4 regions of the Amycolatopsis thailandensis genome follow, and region 1 is predicted to be linked to each of the others. Evidence: riboswitches for the same ligand, from Rfam matches in the RefSeq annotation. Region 1 holds a riboswitch; each other region holds the start of a gene.

Region 1 (5,670 bases):
CGGTGTAGAGGGCCTCACTGTTGCGTTCGATGACCACGGCCCAGTCCGGGGAGTCCGAGGGCAGGCCGAGACCGAGGAAGTTCGCCGACGCCAGCAGATAGAGCACCACACCGAGCCGGGTCCCGGCGTCGGTGGCGACCGGGCCGGTGACGTACCGGGCGACGTACCCGAGCTGGATGCGCCACCACGGTTGTCCTTGCAGGGTAAGGGCTTCCACGGCGGCGCGGCAGCCGGGAGCCAGCGCCGCGGCCCGCACGACGCGGGTGATCGCCGTCAGCTGGAGGGCGGCGACGGCGGGAATCAGCACACCGGGCCCGCGATGCCCGGTCGCGGCGAGCACCATGAGCACCAGCAGCGACGGGAACGCCAGCACGAGATCGAGCGATCGCATCACGGCTTCGTCGGCCCACCGGCCGCGACCGGCCGCGAAGAGACCGAGCGGTACGCCGATCAGGTAGGCGAGCCCGAGCGCGGCGACCGTCATGCCGATCACGGGAAAGCCGCCGGTGAGGATCACCGTGAGCGCGTCACGGCCGAGGACGTCGGTACCGAGGGGGTGGGCGGAGTCCGGTGGCTGCCACGGCGCCCCGACGGACACCGGCGGACCCGCGATCAGCGGTCCGGCCACCGCGAACAGCACCGGGACGGCGAGCAGGATCCAGCCGAGCGTCCGGCTCACCACGTGACCAGCTCCCGGCGCGGCGTCAGCCGGTGCGCGACCAGGTCGGCGACCAGGTTCCCGAGCACGACGACACCGGCGAACACGAGCACGTATCCCTGCACCTGCGGGATGTCCCGGTTCTGCACGGCCTCGACGAAACCCGTGCCCATCCCGGTGATCGCGAACAGGGATTCGACGATCACCGTGCCGGTCAGCAGCCCCTCGACAGCGCGGGCGAGCTGCTGCACGGCGGGCGCCGCGGCGGCGGGCAGGAGGTGCTTCAGCACGACGGTGCGTTCGCGCAGGCCGAGCAGGCGCAGATGGTCCGCCACCTGCCCGCGGGTCTGTTCCGCGACGCCGACCCGGATCTGCCTGGCGACGTCGCTCAGCTGACGGCCGACGAGCACGATCACCGGCAGCACGAGCACTTCGGGACGCTCGGTCAAGTCCGTCCCGGCCGCGGTGGCGGGCAACAGTCCGGTGTAGACGGCGAATCCCGCGACCAGCAGCAGACCGAGGACGAACTCGGGGATCGAATGCAGGAACAACGTGACGGCCGTGAGTATCCGGTCGGTCCGGGAGCCTTCGCGGACACCGCACGCCACCCCGACGCCCAGCGCGAGCGGAACGAGCACGAGCACCGTCACCCCGGCGAGCACGGCGGTGGCGGTGAACCGGCGGGCGATCTCGTCCGTCACCGGAGCGCCGGTGACGAGCGAGCGGCCGAGGTCACCGGTGGCCAAGCCCGAAAGCCAGTGCCCGAACCGGTCGAGGAGAGGCTGATCGAGGCCGAGTTGGTGGCGCACCGTCGCCACCTGCTCGTCGGTGGCTTGCTCGCCGAGTACGACCGAAGCCGCGTCGCCGGGCAGCAGCGCGGTCACGGCGAACGTGGCGACCAGCACGAACAACGCCTGGAGCACGGCGAACCCGAGCCGGCGCAGGGCGTACCCCGGCACGTCAGGACAGGCGGGCGCGGTCGAACCTCGCCCAGTCGAAGGTGTTCGGCGGCGCGGTGACCACCCCGGACACCCGTTTCGACGTCGCGATCGTCCAGGTGCTGAAGCCCCAGGCGAGCAGGCCGCCGGACTCGTGCACGATCCGCTGGGCGTCCGCGAACAGGGCCAGCCGGGCACCCTCGTCCGAGGTGGCGGCGGCACGGTCCATGAGCGTGTCGAACTCCGGCGAGGCGAACCCGTTGACGTTGTTCGAACCGCCGGTGCGGAAGCGCTGGTTGAGGAACGTCGCCACCGGCAGGGTGGCGGTGCGGGTGAGCGCGGCGACCCCCTTGGTCTTCGTTTCGCCGAAGTAGGTGCTCGCCGCCCGCGTGTTCGGCGTGGCCTTCAGCCCGATTTCGTTCAGCTGCTGGGAAATCAGCGTCGCCGCGGTGGGGAAACCGGGATCGACGTCGCTGGTTTCGATGGCGAAAGCGAGTCCCTCGGCGCCCGCTTCCCGGACCAGCGAGCGGGCCAGGTCCACGTCCCGGGAGCGTTGGGGAATGCCGGTGGCGTAGCCGCGAAGTCCCTTGCCGAACAGGTCGTTGCCGATCTCGCCGCGTCCGGCCAATGCGACCCGGTTCAAGGCTTCGCGGTCCACTCCGGACAGGACGGCGCGCACGAGCCGAGGATCGGCGAACGGCGGCTGGGTCAGGCGAAGGATCAAACCCTGCATCGTCGTCCCCCGGGCTTCGAGCAGCGAGACACGTCCGTCGCCGCCCAGCCTGGCCGCGGTACCGGCCGCGAGGTCGTGGGCGTAGTCGACCTGTCCGGAGAGCAGGGCGTTGACCCGGGCCGTTTCGTCGTTGACCGGGACGAATTCGAGCTCGCCGACGCTCGGCGCACCGTCCCAATGGGACTCGTTCCCGCGGAACACAGTCGTGCCGCCGGGAGTGAACGAGACGAAGCGGAACGGACCGGAGCCGACCGGCGCGCCGAACGCCGTCGTCCCGGCGGGGACGATCTCCGCTCCCGGCGCGCCCCAGCCCGACGGGAATTCGAAGTCGGGCGCGCTCAGCACCAGCTCCAGTTCACGGGGGGAGGCGGCCTTGCTGCGGCCGAAGTCCACCTTCGCGAAGTACTGGCGGGACGAGGAGGCCAGTGCGGGGTCGGCGATCCGCCGGAAGCTGTACAGAACGTCGTCCGCGGTGACCGGGCGTCCGTCGTGGAAGGCCGCCTGTCGCAGCCGGATCCGCCAGCGCGTCCCGGAATCGTCGCTCTCCCAGGATTCGGCCAGCCGCGGCCGCAACGAGGTGTCGGCGTTGTAGGCGACCAGCGTGTCGAAGAGCGCCTTGGCCCGCGCCTGGTCGACGAAGAGCGAAACCTGTGAGGGGTCCAGTGTTTCCTTCGAACCGCCCGCCGCGAACGCGACCCGCAACCGGCCCGTGTCCGTGGGCGCGCCCCCGCAGGCGGCCAGAGGCGCGAGGGCGGCGAGGGCGAGCAAACGCCGACGGCCGAGCGGATGACGCGTCACAGTTACCTCCGGGACATCGAGCACTGTCCCGGGCGCGCGGACGCGCTGAAACGGGACCCCGCTCCGCACTCCACGACAGTTGGGGCTGGCAGTACCCGGCGGGCAGTCCGGCTCACGGCGTACGGCCGTTCACGGTTGCGGGTCAGCGCCGGATTCACACCGGCTTCCCCCGACGGGCACCTTCTTACGTTGTGGCGCACACGGTAACCCATGGGCGCCCTGTGCTACACAGGATCAAGATCACGAAGGGGAGCGCGGTGGACGAAAAGCTCGCGGCAGGCTGGGTGCGACGGTGGGACCTCCAGCAGGAACGCTATGTCGCCGACCGCGAAGAACGGTTCGACGTCCTGATCGACGTCGTCGAACACGTCTGCCGCGATGTCGCCGAGCCGCTGGTGCTCGACCTCGGTTGCGGCCCGGGCTCGCTGACCACCCGGCTCGCCCGGCGCCTGCCGCACGCGCGGGTCGTCGGCGTCGACAACGACCCGTTCCTGCTCGCACTCGCCCGGGCGAGCCGCCCTGACGACGCGGATATCGAGTACATCCAGGCGGATCTCGCCGAAGACGGCTGGCTGACGTGGCGGGCGATCGACGCCGCGGTGTCGACGACCGCCTTGCACTGGCTGAAACCGGATCGGCTCGCCGGCGTCTACCGTGACCTCGCGGACGTGCTCCGGGCAGGCGGGGCGCTCGTCAACGGTGACCACTTCTACGACGAGCAACCGGGCATCCGCGACCTCGCCGAAGCCGTCAAGAACCGTCGTGCCGTCCGGGCCGGGGTCGGGTCGAACGAGGACTGGAAGAGCTGGTGGGCCGCGATCGCGGCCGATCCCGCGCTGCGGGCGGAGTTCACGGCCGACGAGCTGAGCGGCATCTCGACCGGCTACGGCAACAGGCTCAGCCCGCAGGAGCACACCAGACTGCTCAGGGAGGCGGGCTTCGCGGAGGTGGCGCCAGTGTGGCAGTACGGGGACGACTACGTCCTCACAGCACTTCGCTGACCTGGTGGTTTCCATGGCGCGAGGACAGGGTATGCGTGATCATGACCGAATTCCGCCACACCGCCACGATCGATCTGCCCGCCTCCGATCTGTTCGCCTACCTGCGTGAACCGCGGAACCTTCCCCACTTCTTCCCGCAGCTGAGCCAGGCCGAGCCGGAAGGCGGCGACGCCGTGCACGTCGAGGCCGACGTGGATGGTGAGCACGTCGAAGCCGAAGCGTGGCTGAAGGTCGATGAGGAAAGTCGCTCCTTGAGCTGGGGTTCCCAAGGCCCGCACGACTACCACGGCCGGTTGTCGATCGAAGACGCCGGTGCCAACGAGTCCCGGTTGACCGTGACCTTGAGCAGTGTCCGTGAGGCGGGCGAGGAGGAAGTGCAACGCGGGCTCGAGGAGACCGTCGCCGCGCTGGCGCACACCGCGGTCGCGGACTCCGACGTCGAAGCCGCCGAGGAACAAGGCGGCTGGGCCGGGCACTGAGCGGTGTGCGCTATATTTAGAAAATGGTGAATATGACCGGGGTGCTCCGCCGGGGCGCCCAGGAACTGCGGTACGGCGACCTCGCGGGCGATCGGCGTCCTGTCGTCTTCACGCACGGCGCGGGCATGGACCATCGGATGTTCGATGCCCAGGCCGAGGCTCTGCACGAACGCGGCCATCGGGTGATCACCTGGGACCAGCGCGGCCATGGCGAGTCGGGCCTCGCGCCGGGTTCCGGCTTCACCGCGGCGATCGCGCTCGACGACCTGACGGCTCTCCTCGACCACCTCGGTCTCGACAGCCCGATCCTGATCGGGCACTCCCTCGGCGGCAATCTCGCCCAGGCGCTGGTCCGCCGTTCCCCAGAACGCGCGGGCGGCCTCATCGTCGTGGACTCGACGTGGAACGCGGGGCCCCTCACGGCCGCGGAACGGCTTCTGCTGAAGTTCGCCGCACCGTCGCTGGCGCTGATCCCCGCCTCGCGGCTTCCCGGTCTCATGGCCCGTGCCTCAGCGGTGACTCCGGAGGGAATCGCCGAGTGCGAGGCGACCTTCGCGCGGATGCCCAAACGCGTCTTCCTTGACGTCTGGCGAGCCACCGTATCCCTCGTCGACCCGGAGCCGGGGTACCGCACGCCCGTTCCGCTCGGCCTCGTCCGGGGTGAGGACGACAAGACCGGCAACATCGCGTCCGCGATGCCTCGCTGGGCGCGGGCCGAGGGCGTGCCCGAACACGTCGTCCCCGGCGCCGGCCACGTGGTCACCTTGGACGCGGCGGAGATGGCCACGAAGACCATCGTGGACATCATCGACGGCTGGGACGTGGAGCCCAGGGCATGACCCCCGCCGAGGACCACGATGTGTTCGCCACGACCATGGGAGACTTTCTCGCGTCGTGGAACCTTCCGCGCGCGACCGGCCGCGTCTACGGACGGCTCCTGCTGAATTCCAGCCCCGCGTCGCTCGATGAGCTTGGCGAGGCACTCGGCCTCAGCAAAGGGGCGGTGAGCGTGGCGGTCCGTGAGCTGGTCTCATGGGGTCTCGCCCGGACCATCCCGCAACCG
Region 2 (5,670 bases), on a different contig from region 1:
TTCACCTGGTCCTCCAGGTGCATTCCGGCGACACCGGCGTCCTCCAGTACCTGCACGGTGCGGGCGGCGTTCATCGGCTCGCCGAACCCGGTGTCGGCGTCGACCAGCGCGGGCAGCGCGGTGACCCGGGCGATTTGCTGGGATCGTCCGGCGACCTCGGTGAGCGTGGTCAGTCCGATGTCGGGCAGTCCGAGGTCCGCCGAAAGGACGGCGCCGGAGATGTAGACACCCTCGAAGCCACGGCGCTCGATCAGTTTGGCGCTCAATGGATTGAAGGCGCCGGGAAACCGTTGAAGCATCCCGGAATTCAGTCCGGCGCGGAAGGCGCTCCGCTTCTGCGCGGCGGAGGGAGCGGCGTGCAGCATCAGAAGATCCCCTTGCTCTTCGGCGCGGCGTCGAGTCCGGCCGGGAGCGCGATCCCGGCGACCTCGGCCGCGTCCAGTTCCGCGAGCCGGGTGACCGTGTCGAGGAACCGGTCTTGGTCGGCGGTGGCGATCACCCCGTCGGCGAGCGTACGGAACTTGGCGATGTACTGCTCGCGGGCGAACGGTCGCGCCCCGGCCGGGTGAGCGTCCGCGACGGCGATCTCGTCGGACAGTACGGTGCCGTCGGCCAGCGTGATCTCGACTCGGCCGCCGAATGCCGGCTCGGGCGCGTGATAGCGGCGAGTCCACTCGGGATCCTCGACGGTGGCGACCTTCCGCCAGAGCCCGACCGTGTCCGGCCGGGTCGCGCGTGCCCTGTCGTAGGACCGTTCGTGGTGCCAGGCGCCGTCTTGCAGGGCGACCGCGAAGATGTACGGGATCGAGTGGTCGAGCGTTTCCCGGCTGGCCCGCGGATCGTACTTCTGCGGATCTCCGGAACCGGAGCCGATCACGTGATGCGTGTGATGACTGGTGTGGATGAGGATCCGCTCGATCTCGCCGGAATCGCCGATCCTCGGGCCGAGCCGTCGTGCGAGGTCGATCAGCGCCTGGCTCTGGTACTCGGCCGAGTGTTCCTTGGTGTAAGTGTCCAGAATGGACTGCTTCGGCTCGCCGGGTGCCGGCAGCGGCACCGTGTACTCGGCGCCGGGCCCGCTCAGCAGCCACGCGATGAAACCGTCCTCACCTTCGTAGATCGGGCTCGGCGCGCCTTCACCACGCATCACCCTGTCGACGGCCTCGATCGCGGCCTTGCCCGCGAACGCCGGGGCGTACGCCTTCCAGGAAGAGATCTCGCCCTTCCGGGACTGGCGGGTCGTCGTCGTGGTGTGCAGTGCCTGCCCGATGGCCTGGTGGACGGTTTCCGTGTCGAGGCCCAGGAGCGCGCCGAGACCGCCCGCGACCGACGGGCCGAGGTGGGCGATGTGGTCGATCTTGTGCTCGTGCAGGCAGATCCCGCGGACGAGGTTCACCTGGAGCTCGTACCCGGCGACGATCCCGCGCAGCAGGTCCGCGCCGGTGCGCCCGGTGTGCTGGGCGACCGCGAGGATCGGCGGGATGTTGTCGCCGGGATGCGAATAGTCAGCGGCGAGGAAGGTGTCGTGATAGTCCAGTTCCCGCACCGCGACTCCATTGGCCCAGGCCGCCCATTCCGGTGAATACCGTCCTTCGACGCCGAAGACCGCCGCTCCCGGCTTACCGGCATGGGCCAGCGCCTGGTCGCGGGCGGAGCCGACCGGACGCCGGGTCAGCGACGCGGCGGCCACGGCGGCGTTGTCGATCACACGGTTGATCACCATGTCGGCGACCTCGGAGGTGACCGGAACGTCGTCGGTGGCGACGGCGGCGAGCTTCCACGCGAGCTGGCCCTCGCGGGAAAGCGACTCGGCGGAGCGGTGGGTGCGGACGGTGTGGTCGATCATGGTTCCCCTCGGTTGTGAACCTCGTGGCGCTCTGCCTCTGAGCGTGGCAGCTTCAGGAAGTCCTTGCCACCACTCGACCCTGTGAAGCTTTGTGAACGTTCGCGCCCTCCTTGTCAATGTTGTTACAGTCCGCTTGTGGAGAAGATGTACGCGGGCGCTCGCCTGCGCCAGCTGCGCGAAGACCGGTCCATGACCCAATCCGAGCTGGCCAGACTGCTGGAGATCTCGCCGAGCTATGTCAACCAGCTCGAACACAACGGCCGGCCGCTCACCCTGCCGGTGCTGCTCAAGCTCACCGAGACCTTCGGCGTCGACACGGAGTTCTTCGCCGCCCGCGACACCGCACGGCTGATCGCCGACGTACGCGAAGTGTTCGACGACAACACCGTCAGCGGTGCGATCTCCGCCGGCGAGGTCGACGCGCTGACCACCACGCTGCCCGAGGTGGCGCGGACTCTCGTCGCGCTGCATCGCCGTTACCGGGAGGCGGTGGAGAACGTCGCCACCCTGGTGACCGAGCAAGGACTGGACCGCTCGACGGCGCAGCAGCCGCACGAGGAGATCCGCGACTGGTTCTACCTGCGCCGCAACCATGTCGCCGAACTCGACGCCCCAGCCGAGAAGCTCGCCGCGGAACTGCGGCTCCACCCGGGCGAGGTCCGAAGTGGACTGGCGACCGGCCTGCTGGAGCGCCACGGCGTCAAGGTCACCGCCGAATCCCTCGGCCCCGACCAGCACCACTTCGACCCACGCCGCAAAACCCTGCGGCTCTCCCCCGCGCTGCGCCCCGGCCAGGCCGCGTTCCGGCTCGCGTCGGAACTGGCGCTGTTGGAAGCGGGCGAGGTGATCGACCGGCTCGTCGAAGACGGGAAGTTCAGCGGCGACACCGCGAGGCGGCTCGCGCGGATCGGCCTGGCCAACTACTTCGCGGGCGCTGTCGTGCTGCCGTACCGCGTGTTCCTCGGCGCGGCGGAGCGGTATCGCTACGACATCACCCGGCTGTCCGACCACTTCGGCGTCGGTTTCGAGACGGTCTGCCATCGGCTGTCCACTTTGCAGCGTCCGGGAACACGCGGCGTGCCGTTCTCGTTCGTCCGGGTCGATCGTGCGGGCAACATCTCGAAACGCCAGTCCGCCACCGGTTTCCACTTCTCCCGTGTCGGCGGCTCGTGTCCACTGTGGATCGTCTACGAGGCTTTCGGGTCACCGGGCCGGATCCTCACCCAGATCGCCGAACTCCCGGACGGCAAAAAGTACTTCTGGCTCGCCCGCACCGTCTCCCGCGCCGCGGGCGGGCACGGTGACCCCGGCAAGACGTTCGCGATCGGGCTCGGATGCGAACTCCGGCACGCCAAGCGGCTCGTCTACTCCGACGGCCTCGCGCTCGGCACCGGCGCGGCCGTCACCCCGATCGGGATGGGCTGCAAGGTCTGCGAGCGGCCCGCCTGCCCACAGCGCGCCTTCCCGGCGATCGGGAAGCCGATGCGGGTCGACGAGCATTCGTCCAGTCTGCTGCCGTATCCACCGCTCGGCTGAGGCCTACGCCACAACCTCGACATAGTCGGACTTCCTACTTTATGGTGTCCACAGGTCTGCGGTGCAGGGAAGCCGGTGAGAATCCGGCGCGGTCCCGCCACTGTGACCGGGGAGCGGCGCTCCCGCAGAGAAGGCCACTGGCGCGAGCCGGGAAGGCCGGAGCCGCCGCGGATCCGGGAGCCAGGATACCGGCCGCAGATGTCCGTGTTCGTCCACGAGGATGGAGCTGAACGCATGCGGATTCTTCCTGCCTGCGCGAAAGTCGCCGACCCGCCACCACCCCGGCGGTAAGTCGTCGTACTCCCCTGCCCGGCCGCCGATCGCGGTCCCGGGCGGCTCCGTCCTGCGCACTTTCGGAAAGGGCATCCATGAGCACCGAACTCAGTCACTTCGTCGGCGGCAAGCCGGTACCGGGCACGTCCGGCCGGTTCGCCGACGTCTTCGACCCCAGCACCGGCGCCGTCCAGGCCCGGGTCCCGCTCGCCTCGGCCGCCGAGGTCTCCGATGTGGTCTCCGACGCGGCGCAGGCCCAGCTCGACTGGGCCCGCTGGAACCCGCAGAAGCGGGCCCGGGTGCTGATGAAATTCGTCGACCTCGTCCGCGCCGAAGAGGACTCCCTCGCCCGGTTGCTCGCCTCCGAGCACGGCAAGACCGTCCCCGACGCGCGCGGTGACATCCAGCGTGGTCTCGAAGTGGTCGAGTTCGCCATCGGCATCCCGCACCTGCTCAAAGGCGAATACAGCGACAGCGCGGGCACCGGCATCGACGTCTACTCGATGCGGCAGCCGCTCGGCGTGGTCGCCGGGATCACTCCGTTCAACTTCCCCGCGATGATCCCGCTGTGGAAGGCCGCCCCGGCGATCGCCTGCGGGAACGCCTTCGTGCTCAAGCCGTCCGAACGCGATCCGTCGGTCCCGCTGCGGCTGGCCGAGCTCTTCCTCGAAGCCGGTCTGCCGCCGGGTGTGTTCAACGTGGTCAACGGCGACAAGGAGGCCGTCGACGCGCTGCTGACCGATCCCCGCGTCGAAGCCGTCGGCTTCGTCGGCTCGTCGTCGATCGCCGAGTACATCTACACGACCGCCGCCGCGCACGGGAAACGCGCGCAGTGCTTCGGCGGCGCCAAGAACCACCTGATCGTGATGCCGGACGCCGACCTCGACCAGGTCGTCGACGCGCTGATCGGCGCCGGTTACGGCTCCGCCGGCGAACGCTGCATGGCGATCTCTGTCGCCGTCCCGGTCGGCGAGGCCACCGCCGACGCGCTGGCCGCCCGGCTGACCGAGCGGGTCAAGACATTGAAGGTCGGCGCCTCGCTCGACGAGACGGCCGACTTCGGGCCGCTGGTGACCGCCGAGGCCGTCCAGCGTGTCCGCGACTACATCGACGTCGGCGTCGCCGAAGGGGCGAAACTGCTCGTCGACGGCCGCGGGACCACTGTGGACGGTCACGAGAACGGCTTCTTCCTCGGCGGCTGCCTGTTCGACCACGTCACCGCTGACATGCGGATCTACCGCGAGGAGATCTTCGGTCCGGTCCTGTCGATCGTCCGCGCCGCCGACTACGAAGAGGCACTCCGGCTGCCCAGCGAGCACGAGTACGGCAACGGCGTCGCGATCTTCACCCGTGACGGTGACACCGCCCGCGACTTCACCTCGCGCGTGAACACCGGCATGGTCGGGGTCAACGTGCCTATCCCGGTGCCGATCGCCTACCACACCTTCGGCGGCTGGAAGCGCTCCGGCTTCGGCGATCTCAACCAGCACGGACCGGACTCGATCCGCTTCTACACCAAGACCAAGACAGTCACTTCGCGCTGGCCTTCCGGCACCAAGGAAGGCGCCAGCTTCGTCATCCCGACGATGAGCTGAGGCCACGATGAGACTGACCGACGAACAGCGCGCCCTGCGCGAGACCGCGGCGGAGTTCGCCGCGGAACACCTCGCCCCGCACGCGATCGAATGGGACCAGGCCAAGCATTTCCCGGTCGACGTCCTGCGCAAGGCCGCCCAGCTGGGCATGGGCGGCGTCTACCTGCCCGAAGAGCTCGGAGGCTCCGCTCTCGGACGGCTCGACGGCGTCCTCGTCTTCGAGGCACTCGCCACCGGCTGCCCGTCGCTGGCCGCGTACATCTCCATTCACAACATGGTCGCGACCATGATCGACAAGTTCGGTGACGACTCCCAGCGCCACCGATACCTGCCTCGCCTGTCCACTATGGACGCCCTCGGCAGCTACTGCCTGACCGAACCGGACGCGGGTTCCGACGCGGCCGCGCTCTCCACTCGTGC
Region 3 (5,670 bases), on a different contig from region 1:
CTCGCCGGTCGGCCGGACGCCGAGCGCGCCCACCGCGGAGACGAACGCCGACACGCGCCGCTCGGTCCAGCCGTCGGGGCGTTTGGTCGACGGCGCGGCGTCGGTGTGCGGGCGTGCCGCCAGCGCGGTGACCGCGGCGGCCGTCGCGCCCAGGTCACCGGAGCCGCACTCCGCGGTGTCGAGGTGCTTCGGGAAGGTTCCGTCGGCGCACTGGCGCGAGAGGAGCAGTTCGACCGCGGGGCCGGGGTCGGCGGCGGTCGCGAGCACCGCCCACGCGTGCCGCTCGACCGTCTCGTCGGCATCGGCGAAGGAGCCGACGTCGGTGAACTTGCCGTCCGCGCCCCGCAGCTTCACCAGATCGGCGCGCAACTGCCCGGCGTCCGCCTTGGCGAACTCGGCGACGAGCACGAGCTTCGCGAGCGGTTCGGCGTAGGAGGCGCCGCTCTGCTCGTACGGCGCGCCGTGGGCGTAGGCCTGCACGGCTTCCGGCGTGAGCAGGAACTTCGACGCGCGGTCGACCGTGTCCGGCTGCTCGTCCAGTGCCCGCAAGGCGAGCACCAGATCGGCGGTGGCGTCGTAGTCGACGTAGGTCTTGCCGTCCTCGGTGACCTCGACGTGGTCGCCGCCGACGAGCCGGTTCGTCAGGTACGCGCCGAGCCGGGACGTCGCGGGGGCCGTGCCCGCGATCGCGACCGGCGTGGAGATCGCGGTCGGTGGCGGGACGCGGGCGCCGGTCGACGCCCTCGGCGTGACGGTCTTCTTCTGGGGTTTCGGTGCCGTCGTCTTCGGCGCGGGGGCCTGCGGGGCGGGTTTGGCCGCGGGCGGAGTGCTCGTGACGGTGACCGTGCTCGGCGCGGGCGGACTGGCCGACGGGGACGAGGACGTGCCCGGCGTCGGCGTGACCGAGGTCGTGGTGGTGGTGGTGGTGGTCGTCGTCGTGGTGGTCGTGGTGGTCGTTGTCGTGGTGGTGCTCGGCGCCGGTTCGCTCGTGGTCGAGGTCGGCGTGCTCGTGGGCGACCCCGTCCCGGAGGACGACGTCGTCGTGGGCGTGGTCGGCGTTTCCGAGACGCTGCTGGTCGGCGGCTGCCCACCGCCCTTCGTGAGCGAGGAGAAGCCGACCTGCGACAACCCGAGCGAAGCCTGGGCGCTCGCGCGGATCCAGGTGTCGAGGCCGCTGATCCCCGAGGCGCGCGCGGCCTCGTAGGAAGCGGGGTTGTAGGCGATCGCGCCGAGGTCTCCCGCGAGCCTGTTGCCGGAGTCGGCCGCGGCGTTCGCTTGCGCGGACTTGAGGTACCGCACGCCCTTGTCCACCGCCGCGTCCGCGCCACCCGCCTCGGCCAGTCCCTGAAGGATCAGGCCGGTGCTGTTGGTGTTCGGCGCTTCGGTGCCGACGCCACCGCCCCAGCCGCCGCCGGCGGCCTGGTTCGCTTTGAGCCACGCGACGGCCTTGGCGATCGGGGTGTCGAGCCCGGCCGCGCCCGCCTTCTTGGCGGCCAGCATCGCCGAAAGCGCGATGCCGGTGGCGTCGCCGTCGGTCGGCGAGAGGTCGAGCGGTTTGCCCTCGTCGCAGGTCGAGACCTTGTGCCCGTCCGGGGTGACGTGGTCGCCGGTCTCCTTCGTCGGGATGTAGGCGAACATGACGCGGAAGTAGCCCTCGGAACACTGCTGGGTCAGCAGCTTGTCGATGGCGAGCTGGTCGTTCTCGCCCGCCGCGGCGAGCCCGATCACGCCGAGCGCCTGGCCGAACATGTTGGCGTTGTTGATCACGTCGCCGGTGACGTCGGGCTTCTTCGTGTAGTCGCTGACCCGGCCCTTGTCGGGCCCGCCGCGCATGATCGCGTTCTGGGTCTCGGCGACCAGGTCGTAGCCGTCGAAGTTCCGCGGATTCCGGCCGGAGACCTCAGCGGCGACGAGGGTCTTGGCCGTGGCTCCACCGACGATGACGTTGTCGAACCCGGCGCCGGGGATGAATCCGTCCCAGGTGAAGTAGTCGGTGGCGTGGCCCTGGTCGTCGAGGAACTTGACGATCGGCTCGGCCTTCGCGGCATCGCCCGACGCGTACATCGAGAACAGGACGTCGAGCATCAAGCCGTGGTCCGGCAGTGAGCCGCCGTTGGGGTTCTCGAGCGTGCCGTCCGGCTGCAGCTTCGTCGCGAGCCAGCGGGAGTTCGACTTCGCCGCGTCAGGATCGTTCGCTGCTGTCGCCGTTCCGGTGAGCAGCGCGGCGACCACGCCGACGCTGACGGCGAAGGCCAGGGCGGCCAGGGACCCGCGGCGCATGACTCCTCCTTGCGGCATGGCGGAGGACAGGCGCGGGACGCCGCAGTCACCCCTGTTTATCGCGACAGTGGTTCGGACTTCTGGTTGGTTCATCCGCCCGTGCGGTACCCCGGCTCGCCCTGGTGAAGGGCCCACGGTTGCGCGACAGCGCCGGATTTCGACCGGCTTCCCCGTCACGGGCGGCGGTATTGGGTTGTCGAGCCCGCCGAGGTTAACACCCGATTACCTCCGGCAGGCACCGCTGAGCAGGTCGGTTGCCAGGATCACAGCGTTACTCGCGCCCGGCGGTACCCCCGCGCTTGACCGGCATGACACTCTTCGGGTCGTCCGATTCAGCGCGGTCGTGGGGGAAGTCCGGTGAGAGTCCGGCGCTGTCCCGCAACGGTATGCCCTCCAGGCGAGCCCGGTCACCCACGTCGCGCGGTGTCACCGACTCCTGTCGAGGAAATGCGGGAAAGGGTTCTCATGAGACGTTTGGTCTTCGCTGTCGCCATGCTGTGCGGCATCGGGCTGGTCGCCGCTCCGGCGGCGAACGCCGCCACCCCGAACAAGGCGGACGCCGCCGCGGGCTGGCTCGCCAGGCAGATGACCGACGGGGAAAGGTTCGAGGCCGATTTCGGCGGCCAGAAGTTCCCCGACCAGGGCTTGACGATCGACGCGATCTTCGCGTTCGCCGCCGCCGGTGTGTCCGACACGAACGCGGGCAAAGCGATCACCTGGCTGGCGAAGCCGGAGATCACCACCGGCTACGTCGGCAGCGGCACCGAGGCCTACGCGGGCGCGCACGCCAAACTCCTGCTCGCCGCGCAGATCCGGGGCAAGAACCCGGCGTCGTTCGGCGGCGTCGACCTGAAGACGGGCCTGCTCTCGCTGCTCACGCCGTCCGGCCGGTTCTCCGACCGCTCCGAATACGGCGACTACTCCAACGCCTTCTCGCAGTCGCTCGCGCTGCTGGCGCTGGACCGCACTCCGGCGGGCGCGCCCGCGTCGGCCGTGACGTTCCTGGCGGGCGCCCAGTGCGCGGACGGCGGATTCCCGCTGAACTTCGGCGAAGCCACCTGCACCAGCGACGTCGACGCGACCGCGATGGTCGTGCAGGCCTTGCGCGCCACCGGTGACGCGGTGAACGCCCGCGAAGGCACGTCCTGGCTGGTCACCAAGCAGCACGCGAACGGCGGCTTCGGCGTCGGCGCGAACGCGCCGAACTCCAACAGCACCGGCCTCGCCGCCGAAGCGCTGGCCGGGCACCGTCCCGCCGCCGCGGTCAAGGCGCGGGAGTTCCTGCGGTCGCTGCAGACCGGCTGCACCGGCGCCGAGGCGGACCGCGGCGCGATCGCCTACGACGCCACCGGGCTGAACCCGGCGACCGCCCCGCGCGCGACCGCGCAGGCGATCCTCGGCCTGGCCAGGGTTCCGCTGAGCGACCTGCAGGGCGGTGGCCGTCCGCAGGCCCCGGTGCTCGCCTGCCCGTGATGTGAGCCTTCGGGTGGTTTCCGCTTGCCACCGACGGAAACCACCCGTACCGGCAGTCAGCCGGCGCGGAGCGGCTCGCGTCCTTCCACGAGCGCGCCGAGCAGAGTCGACGCCGCGTCCAGATCGGGTGCCCGGGAGGCGAGCACGTCCGAGTACAGGAACGCCTCCCCCAGCCGGACGATCGCGTAACAGAGGCTGTCCAGGCCGACCGAGGGGACGAAACCGCCGTCGTCGACGTCGCGGCGCAGCAGGTCGACGTGCGCCGCGATCACCCTCGGCTGGACGCGGCCGTGCGGATCGGTGAGCAGGCGGATCGCCAAGACCGGCTCGTCGTCGAGGAAACGGCGGAACCCGGCGCTCGCCGCGAGCACGGATCGGTACTCGCGCATGATCGCGAGACAGCGCAGCTCGCCTGCCGCGTTGCGCACCACGTCGCCTTGTTCGCGCTGCCAGGTGCGCGTCGCGGCCGCCAAGGTGCGTTCGGACAGGTAGTGGAGAGCGTCGCCCAGCAGGTCTTCCCGGTTCCCGGCGCGGCGGAACAACGTACTGCGGGAGATGCCCAGGTCCTGCGCGAAGGCGGAGGTGTCGACGCGGACACCGCGCTCGATCCACCGCGCCGCGCTGCGGATTATGTCCTCGGCAGAGGGGTTCACGACCGCAGATCGTACGAGAACGTGGCCCCTCGCTCGCGCCTGGCGTGAGCAAGGGGCCCTTCACGTACTTCAGCCGGCGGGCAGCACGCGGCCCCGCACCTCACCGAACCCGATCCGCGCGCCGTTCGCGCCGGGCGCGGTCCCGGTGATGACGACCTCGTCGCCGTCCAGCAGGAAGGTGCGCTCCTCCCCCTTGACCGTGAGCGGTTCCCTTCCGCCCCAGGACAATTCGAGGAACGCGCCGCGCTGGTTCTTCTCCGGTCCGGAGATCGTGCCGGAGCCGTACAGGTCTCCTGTGCGCGAGGACGCGCCGTTGATCGTCAGGTGCGCGAGCATCTGGGCGGGCGACCAGTACATCTCGCGGAAGGGCGGGCGGCTGACCTCCTCGCCGTTCCATTCGACGACCAGATCGATGTCGAGCCCCCACGGCGAGCTTTCCCGCAGGTACGGCAACGGCTGCGGATCGATCTGGCCCGGCAGCGGGATCCGCGCGGCCTCCAGCGCCAGGATCGGTACCACCCAAGGGGAGATCGAGGTCGCGAAGCTCTTGCCGAGATGCGGGCCCAGCGGGACGTATTCCCACGCCTGGATGTCGCGGGCAGACCAGTCGTTGAGCAGGACCGCGCCGAAAACGTGGCGGGGGAAGGCGTCCGGGGTGATCGGGGTGTTCAGCGGGGTCCCGGTGCCGACGACGAAGCCCAGCTCCGCTTCGATGTCCAGCCGCACACTCGGCCCGAACACCGGCGCCGCCTCGGCCGGGGCCTTGCGCTGACCGCTCGGGCGCACGATGTCCGTACCGGAGACCAGGACCGTGCCGGACCGCCCGTGATAGCCGACCGGGAGATGCTTCCAGTTGGGCAGCAACGGTTCCGCGTCCGGGCGGAACAGCCTGCCGACGTTCGAAGCGTGGTGTTCGGAAGCGTAGAAGTCGACGTAGTCCGCGACCTCGATCGGCAGGTGCATGCTCACCCGCCCGACGGGATGGACCGCGCCGTCGGGGATTTCGCCGGTGACCAGGTCACGGATCCGCGCCCGGACCGCCACCCAGCGGTCGTAGCCCTGCGCCATGAACGGGTTCAGCGACGGCGCGGCGAACACGTCGTCGCCGAGCGCCGCGGCCAGGTCGAGGACGGAGTCCCCGACACGCACGCCGACGCGCGGGGAACCGCCGTCGACGGAGAACACGCCGTACGGCAGGTTGTCGATCCCGAACAGGGAGCCTGCGGGGATGTCGATCGTGGTCATGCCTCTCCTCGGGGCGCCT
Region 4 (5,670 bases), on a different contig from region 1:
TCGGCGTCCAGCGCGTCGATCGCCTTGACCACCTCACCGAACTCCGAATAGCACATGTGCGTGTGGATCTGTGTCGCGTCGGAGATCCCGGACGTCGCCAGCCGGAACGACGAAACCGCCCAGGCGAAGTACGCCTCGTGCGCCGCGGCACGCAGGGGGAGCAGTTCCCGCAGCGCCGGTTCATCGACCTGGATGACGCGGATGCCCGCCGCTTGCAGGTCGTGCACCTCGTCGCGGATGGCCAGCGCCACCTGGCGGGCGGTCTCGCCCAGTGGCTGGTCGTCGCGGACGAACGACCACGCCAGGATCGTCACCGGCCCGGTCAGCATCCCCTTGACGGGCTTCGAGGTCAGGCTCTGCGCGTAGCGGGCCCACTCGACGGTCATCGGCTCCGGACGGGAGACGTCGCCGTACAGGATCGGTGGCCGCACACACCGCGAACCGTAGGACTGCACCCAGCCGAAGTCGGTGGCCGCGAACCCGGCGAGCCGCTCGGCGAAGTACTGCACCATGTCGTTGCGCTCGGGTTCGCCGTGCACCAGCACGTCCAGGCCCAGGTCCTCCTGTAGCCGGATGACGTGCTCGATCTCCGCCTTCATCGCGGCCTCGTAGCCCGCGTCGTCCAGCGAACCCGCCTTGTGCGCGGCCCGGGCCTTGCGGACCTCGGTGGTCTGCGGGAACGAGCCGATCGTCGTGCTCGGCAACGGCGGCAGCTCCAGCGCGGCCTGCTGTGCCGCCGCGCGCTGAGCGTAGGGGGAGCGGACGGTGTCGTCCGGCCGCAGCGCCTCCAGCCGGGCACGCACGCCCGCGTCGGTCAGGTCGGCCGCGGTGGCGCGGTCCGCGACCACGGCACGGGCGGCTTCGAGATCGACGCCGTCCTCTTTCAACGCGCGGCCGAGCAGGACGACCTCGTCGACCTTCTGCTTGGCGAAGGCGAGCCAGCCCTTCAGGCGCGGGTGGAGTCCGTCCTCCCTTTCGACGTCGTAAGGCACGTGCAGCAGGGAGCACGACGTCGAGACGCTGACCGACTTCGCGGTGCCGAGCAGCGTCGCCGCCCGGCTGAGCGCGCGGGCCGGGTCGGTGCGCCAGACGTTGCGCCCGTCCACGACCCCGGCCAGGACCTCCTTGTCGCGCAAGGCGGGTTCGGCCGCGACGGCGTCCACAAAGGACTCGTCGGTGACCAGGTCGACAGCGACCGCGTCGATCGGGGAGCGGGCCAGCACGCCGAGACCGCGGCCGAGGCCGCCGAAGTACCCGGCGACCAGGATCTTCGGCCGCGCGGTCGCTTTCGCGAGCCGGTGATAGGCGCGGATGAGGGCGTTGAGTTCCTGCTCGGTGCGATCTCCCGCGAACGCGGGCTCGTCGAACTGGACCCACTCGACGCCTTCGTCATGCAGGCGCCGCAGCAGCTCGACGTAGTCGTCGAGGAGGTTGTCGAGCAGGTCCAGCGGGCGGAAGCCCTCCGGGGCGCTCTCGGCCGCCTTCGCGAGCAGCAGGAACGTCACCGGGCCCACCAGCACCGGCCGCGTCTCGACGCCGATCGCGCGGGCCTCGCGGTACTCGTCCAGCGGCTTCGCGCCGGTGAGCGAGAACGTCGTGTCCGGGCCGAGTTCGGGGACGATGTAGTGGTAGTTCGTGTCGAACCACTTCGTCATCTCCATCGCCGGCGCGTCCTGAACCCCGCGGGCGGCGGCGAAGTAGGTGTCGAGTGGCGAAAGACCGAGCGTCGTGAAGCGTTCCGGCAGCGCCCCGAACAGCTCGGCGGTGTCGAGCACCTGGTCGTAGTGGGAGAACGTGTTGGACGGGACGGAATCCAGCCCCGCGTCCTTGAGTTCCCGCCAGGTGCGGGTGCGCAGCGCGCGGCCGGTGTCCAGCAGTTCGGCCTCGTCGATCTTGCCCGCCCAATAGCGTTCGAGTGAACGCTTGAGTTCCCGGTCCGGTCCGATCCGGGGGTAGCCCAGCACTGTCGTGCCGATTTCGGTCACAGCTCTCTCCTCGCGAGCTTGTCGTCGGAGCCCGGAGCGCGCGCAGGAGTGACCGCCGTTCGGTCGTGCCCATCCCACGAGGCCCGGACTCACGCACGCCGTCGGCGCGCGTACCACGGGCAGGTCTTCGGACTCGTGGGCGACGTACTCGCTCCTACCGGCCGTCGCTTCCCGGGTGCCATACCCAGTGCTTTACCGTGTCTCGCACGGTGACGGCTTTCGTTCCCACATACCGCTGCGGGGCAGTCCCGGATTCTCACCGGGTTCCCTGTTACCTCGACCGGCCTGGAGGGCCGGGCGAACCAGTAGCACTCCGGAGCGTACTCAGGCCCGCTACGGGGTCGCTGGAATGTGAGAAAAGTCTGTCACCGGCGCAGCCCGTCCAGCACGAGGGTGATGACGCCGTCGGCCTCGGCCCGCCACTCGGGGCGGTCATGGGCCGCACCGATCCCGTGCAGCGCCATCATCACGGCACCGGCGTCCACGTCGTCGCGAACGGCGCCGTCCCGCACCGCGTCGGCCACGAGGGCGGTGACCGCCTCCTCCAGCGCCCGGCTGCCCTCGGCGAGGGCGCCCGAACGGTCGGCCATGAGGGTGGCCAGCGTCCTGGCCAGGCCGGCATGGGCGCCTAGGTGGTCGACCATGTCGCGAAGGAAGGTCGCCAAGGCTTCCGCCGGGGGAAGGGTGGCCTGGAGCTGTCGGGCGCGGTCGCACAGCGCGGCGACTTCCCCGTGGTAGACCGCCTCGGCCAGCGCCTCCCTGGTGGGGAAGTGGCGATAGAGCGTGCCCGTGCCCACGCCTGCCAGGCAGGCGAAGTCGTCGAAGCGCAGATCGAAGAAGCATCCGGCCTGGAAGATCTCCCGGGCCTTCGCGAGGAGGGCCTCGCGCTTGCGCCGGGCGTCGGCCCGCAGCGGCTTGTCGGCGGTCATGCGCTCCCTCGCGTTGACAAGTGGAGAGCATCTCCATATTTTCGAAAGTGGAGATAATCTCCAAATCGATCGTACCCCGTGAGGTCCAGCTTGAAGATCCTGATGTTCGGCCGAGGCGTGATCGCCACCATCTACGGCTGGGCCCTGCGGAAGGCGGGACATGACGTCGAGTTCTACGTCCGGCCGGGCCGCGCGGCGACGTACGGGGACTCGGTGGACCTCGACCTGTTCGACACGCGGCGCCGGATATGGGGGCAGCGTGTCGTCGAGAAGTGGCCGGTGCGCCTCCGCGAAACGCTGGAGCCGGACCACGACTTCGACCTGATCGTGCTCAGCGTTTCGCACCACCGCCTGCCGGAGGCGACGGCTTTCCTGGCCCCGCGTGTCGGCCGGGCCACGGTGCTGGTCTTCGGCAACGTCTGGACCGAGCCGGCGGCCGCGATCGGCCCGCTCCCTCTCGACCGCATCGCCTGGGGCTTTCCCCAGGCCGGTGGCGGTTTCGACGCGGACGGCGTGCTCCGCGGGATGCTGATGCCGTCGGTCGTCTTCGGCACCCTCGACCGGCCCCCGACCGATCGGGAGCGAGCCGTGCGCCAGGCGTTTCGCGAGGCCGGGCTCCGGATCAAGGAGCGCCCCGACTTCCGCGGCTGGCTGTGGGTCCATTTCGCGTCGGACGCGGGCCTGCTCTCGCAAGGCCTGCGGCTGGGTTCCCTGTCCCGGCTGGCCGGGTCGAGGAGCGACTTGCGCGAGGGGTTGCTGAACGGCCGTGAACTACTGCCGCTTCTCGAGGCGCGCGGACTCGACCTGCGACGTCATCGGGTCGGTTTGCTGCCGTTCCGGGCGCCCACCTGGCTGACGGCCCCCGTTCTCGCCTGGCTGACCGCTCATGTCGCGCCGGCGCGCGTGAGCATCACGGCGCACTCCGATCCCGACGCCGAGGAGCCGCGTGAAGTCTGCCGGGACACCTTGGCAGAAGCGCGCCGATTGGGCGTCCCGGTGCCGCGGTTGGAAGCGGCGGAACCGCACTTCGCCCGAGGCCCCGCAAGTACATGAAGGCCCCCTTCCTGTACCTAGGCGCAAGGAAGGGGGCCTTCATGTACTACGGACGGACGGTCAGTCCCAGTCGAGGGCGCCACCGGACTGGTACTCGATGACGCGGGTCTCGAAGAAGTTCTTCTCCTTCTTCAGGTCCATCGCCTCCGACATCCACGGGAACGGGTTCTCCGTCTCGCCGAAGATCGGCTGGAGACCGATCTGCTGGGCGCGGCGGTCGGTGATGAAGTGCATGTACTGCTCGATCAGCTCGGCCGAGAGGCCCAGCATGCCGCGCGGCATGGTGTCGCGGGCGTAGGCGACCTCGAGCTCGCAGGCCTCGGTCAGCATGCCGCGGATCTCCGCCTGGAACTCGTCGGTCCACAGGTGCGGGTTCTCGATCTTGATCTGGTTGATGCAGTCGATGCCGAAGTTCAGGTGGATCGACTCGTCGCGCAGGATGTACTGGTACTGCTCGGCGATGCCGATCATCTTGTTCCGGCGGCCGAGCGACAGGATCTGCGCGAAACCGGTGTAGAACCACATGCCCTCGAAGATCACGTAGAACGCGACCAGGTCACGCAGGAAGTTCTGGTCGGCCTCGGGGGTGCCGGTCTCGAAGTCCGGGTTCTCCAGGTTCTGCGTGTACTTGAGCGCCCACGCGTCCTTCTCCGAGATGGAGGGGACTTCGCGGTACATGTTGAACAGCTCGCCCTCGACCAGGCCGAGGCTCTCGCAGATGTACTGGAAGGTGTGCGTGTGCACGGCCTCCTCGAACGCCTGGCGCAGCAGGTACTGGCGGCATTCGGGGTTGGTGATCTGGCGGTACACCGCGAGCACGATGTTGTTGGCCACCAGCGACTCCGCGGTGGCGAAGAAGCCCAGGTTGCGCTTGAGCATGGTGCGCTCGTCCTCGGTGAGGCCGTCGGGCGACTTCCACAGCGCGATGTCGGCCTGCATGGCGACCTCGGTCGGCATCCAGTGGTTGTTGCAGCCGGCGAGGTACTTCTCCCACGCCCAGGTGTACTTCATCGGCAGCAGCTGGTTGACGTCGGCGCGGGCGTTGATCATCCGCTTGTCGTCGACGTTGATGCGGGCGGCGCCGACTTCGATCTCACCGAGACCGGTGGCGTCGGTGGAAGCGTCAAAGGTGGTCATAGAGCGGCTCACTTCACGAGTGGGGGGTCGTGAGTGGTAAGGACGGTTCTAACCGTCCTTACCACTCACGAGGATGTCTTACTGGCAGGCTTCGCAGTCCGGGTCGTCGATCCGGCAGGCGGCGCCGTCGGTGGCGACGAAGTCGACGTCCGAGACCTGCGGCATCTCCTTCGGCTCCGGCTTGGCGGCGGGAGCCGGGGCCGGGGCGGTCACCGGCACGGCCGGGACAGCGGCGGCCGGCGACGGCGAGACCGCGGCGGTGGCCGACGGAGCGGGCGAAGCGGCGGGAGCCGGGGCAGGAGCGGCAGGCTTGGATGTGGCGGGGGCCGGGGTGGCCGAGACCGCGTTCAGCTTGCCGTCGGTGCCGCGCAGGGTGCTCTTCTCCACGTGCGTCGCGGACCGCGCCCGCAGGTAGTACGTGGTCTTGAGGCCCTTGTGCCAGGCGTAGCGGTACAGCTCGTCGAGCTTGCGGCCGCTGGGTGCCGCGATGTACAGGTTCAGCGACTGCGCCTGGTCGATCCACTTCTGCCGACGCGAACCGGCGTCCACGAGCCACTTGGACTCGA

Evidence for each region. Region 1 has a riboswitch for cobalamin ahead of ACFWMR_RS07140 (ABC transporter substrate-binding protein). Riboswitches for the same ligand answer to the same signal wherever they lie in the genome.
Region 2: another riboswitch for cobalamin. It lies ahead of ACFWMR_RS09185 (CoA-acylating methylmalonate-semialdehyde dehydrogenase); the one in region 1 lies ahead of ACFWMR_RS07140 (ABC transporter substrate-binding protein).
Region 3: another riboswitch for cobalamin. It lies ahead of ACFWMR_RS23270 (prenyltransferase/squalene oxidase repeat-containing protein); the one in region 1 lies ahead of ACFWMR_RS07140 (ABC transporter substrate-binding protein).
Region 4: another riboswitch for cobalamin. It lies ahead of metE (5-methyltetrahydropteroyltriglutamate--homocysteine S-methyltransferase); the one in region 1 lies ahead of ACFWMR_RS07140 (ABC transporter substrate-binding protein).

Annotation. Positions count from the first base shown of each region.
Region 1 is NZ_JBHXJK010000012.1:27,741-33,410, forward strand. Features, by position in the region: gene ACFWMR_RS07130 (ABC transporter permease) at 1-682, opposite strand, end outside; gene ACFWMR_RS07135 (ABC transporter permease) at 676-1,617, opposite strand; gene ACFWMR_RS07140 (ABC transporter substrate-binding protein) at 1,619-3,127, opposite strand; cobalamin riboswitch at 3,208-3,364, opposite strand; gene ACFWMR_RS07145 (class I SAM-dependent methyltransferase) at 3,385-4,128, shown strand; gene ACFWMR_RS07150 (SRPBCC family protein) at 4,170-4,607, shown strand; gene ACFWMR_RS07155 (alpha/beta fold hydrolase) at 4,631-5,446, shown strand; gene ACFWMR_RS07160 (GbsR/MarR family transcriptional regulator) at 5,443-5,670, shown strand, end outside.
Region 2 is NZ_JBHXJK010000016.1:86,185-91,854, reverse strand. Features, by position in the region: gene prpB (methylisocitrate lyase) at 1-365, opposite strand, end outside; gene ACFWMR_RS09195 (MmgE/PrpD family protein) at 365-1,846, opposite strand; gene ACFWMR_RS09190 (short-chain fatty acyl-CoA regulator family protein) at 1,982-3,382, shown strand; cobalamin riboswitch at 3,408-3,593, shown strand; gene ACFWMR_RS09185 (CoA-acylating methylmalonate-semialdehyde dehydrogenase) at 3,751-5,250, shown strand; gene ACFWMR_RS09180 (acyl-CoA dehydrogenase family protein) at 5,258-5,670, shown strand, end outside.
Region 3 is NZ_JBHXJK010000058.1:31,325-36,994, reverse strand. Features, by position in the region: gene ACFWMR_RS23275 (hypothetical protein) at 1-2,280, opposite strand, end outside; cobalamin riboswitch at 2,362-2,476, opposite strand; cobalamin riboswitch at 2,587-2,713, shown strand; gene ACFWMR_RS23270 (prenyltransferase/squalene oxidase repeat-containing protein) at 2,746-3,753, shown strand; gene ACFWMR_RS23265 (QsdR family transcriptional regulator) at 3,810-4,406, opposite strand; gene fahA (fumarylacetoacetase) at 4,476-5,651, opposite strand; gene ACFWMR_RS23255 (hypothetical protein) at 5,648-5,670, opposite strand, start outside.
Region 4 is NZ_JBHXJK010000026.1:41,593-47,262, forward strand. Features, by position in the region: gene metE (5-methyltetrahydropteroyltriglutamate--homocysteine S-methyltransferase) at 1-1,985, opposite strand, end outside; cobalamin riboswitch at 2,087-2,307, opposite strand; gene ACFWMR_RS13160 (TetR/AcrR family transcriptional regulator) at 2,351-2,914, opposite strand; gene ACFWMR_RS13165 (ketopantoate reductase family protein) at 3,005-3,967, shown strand; gene ACFWMR_RS13170 (ribonucleotide-diphosphate reductase subunit beta) at 4,028-5,116, opposite strand; gene ACFWMR_RS13175 (ribonucleoside-diphosphate reductase subunit alpha) at 5,183-5,670, opposite strand, start outside.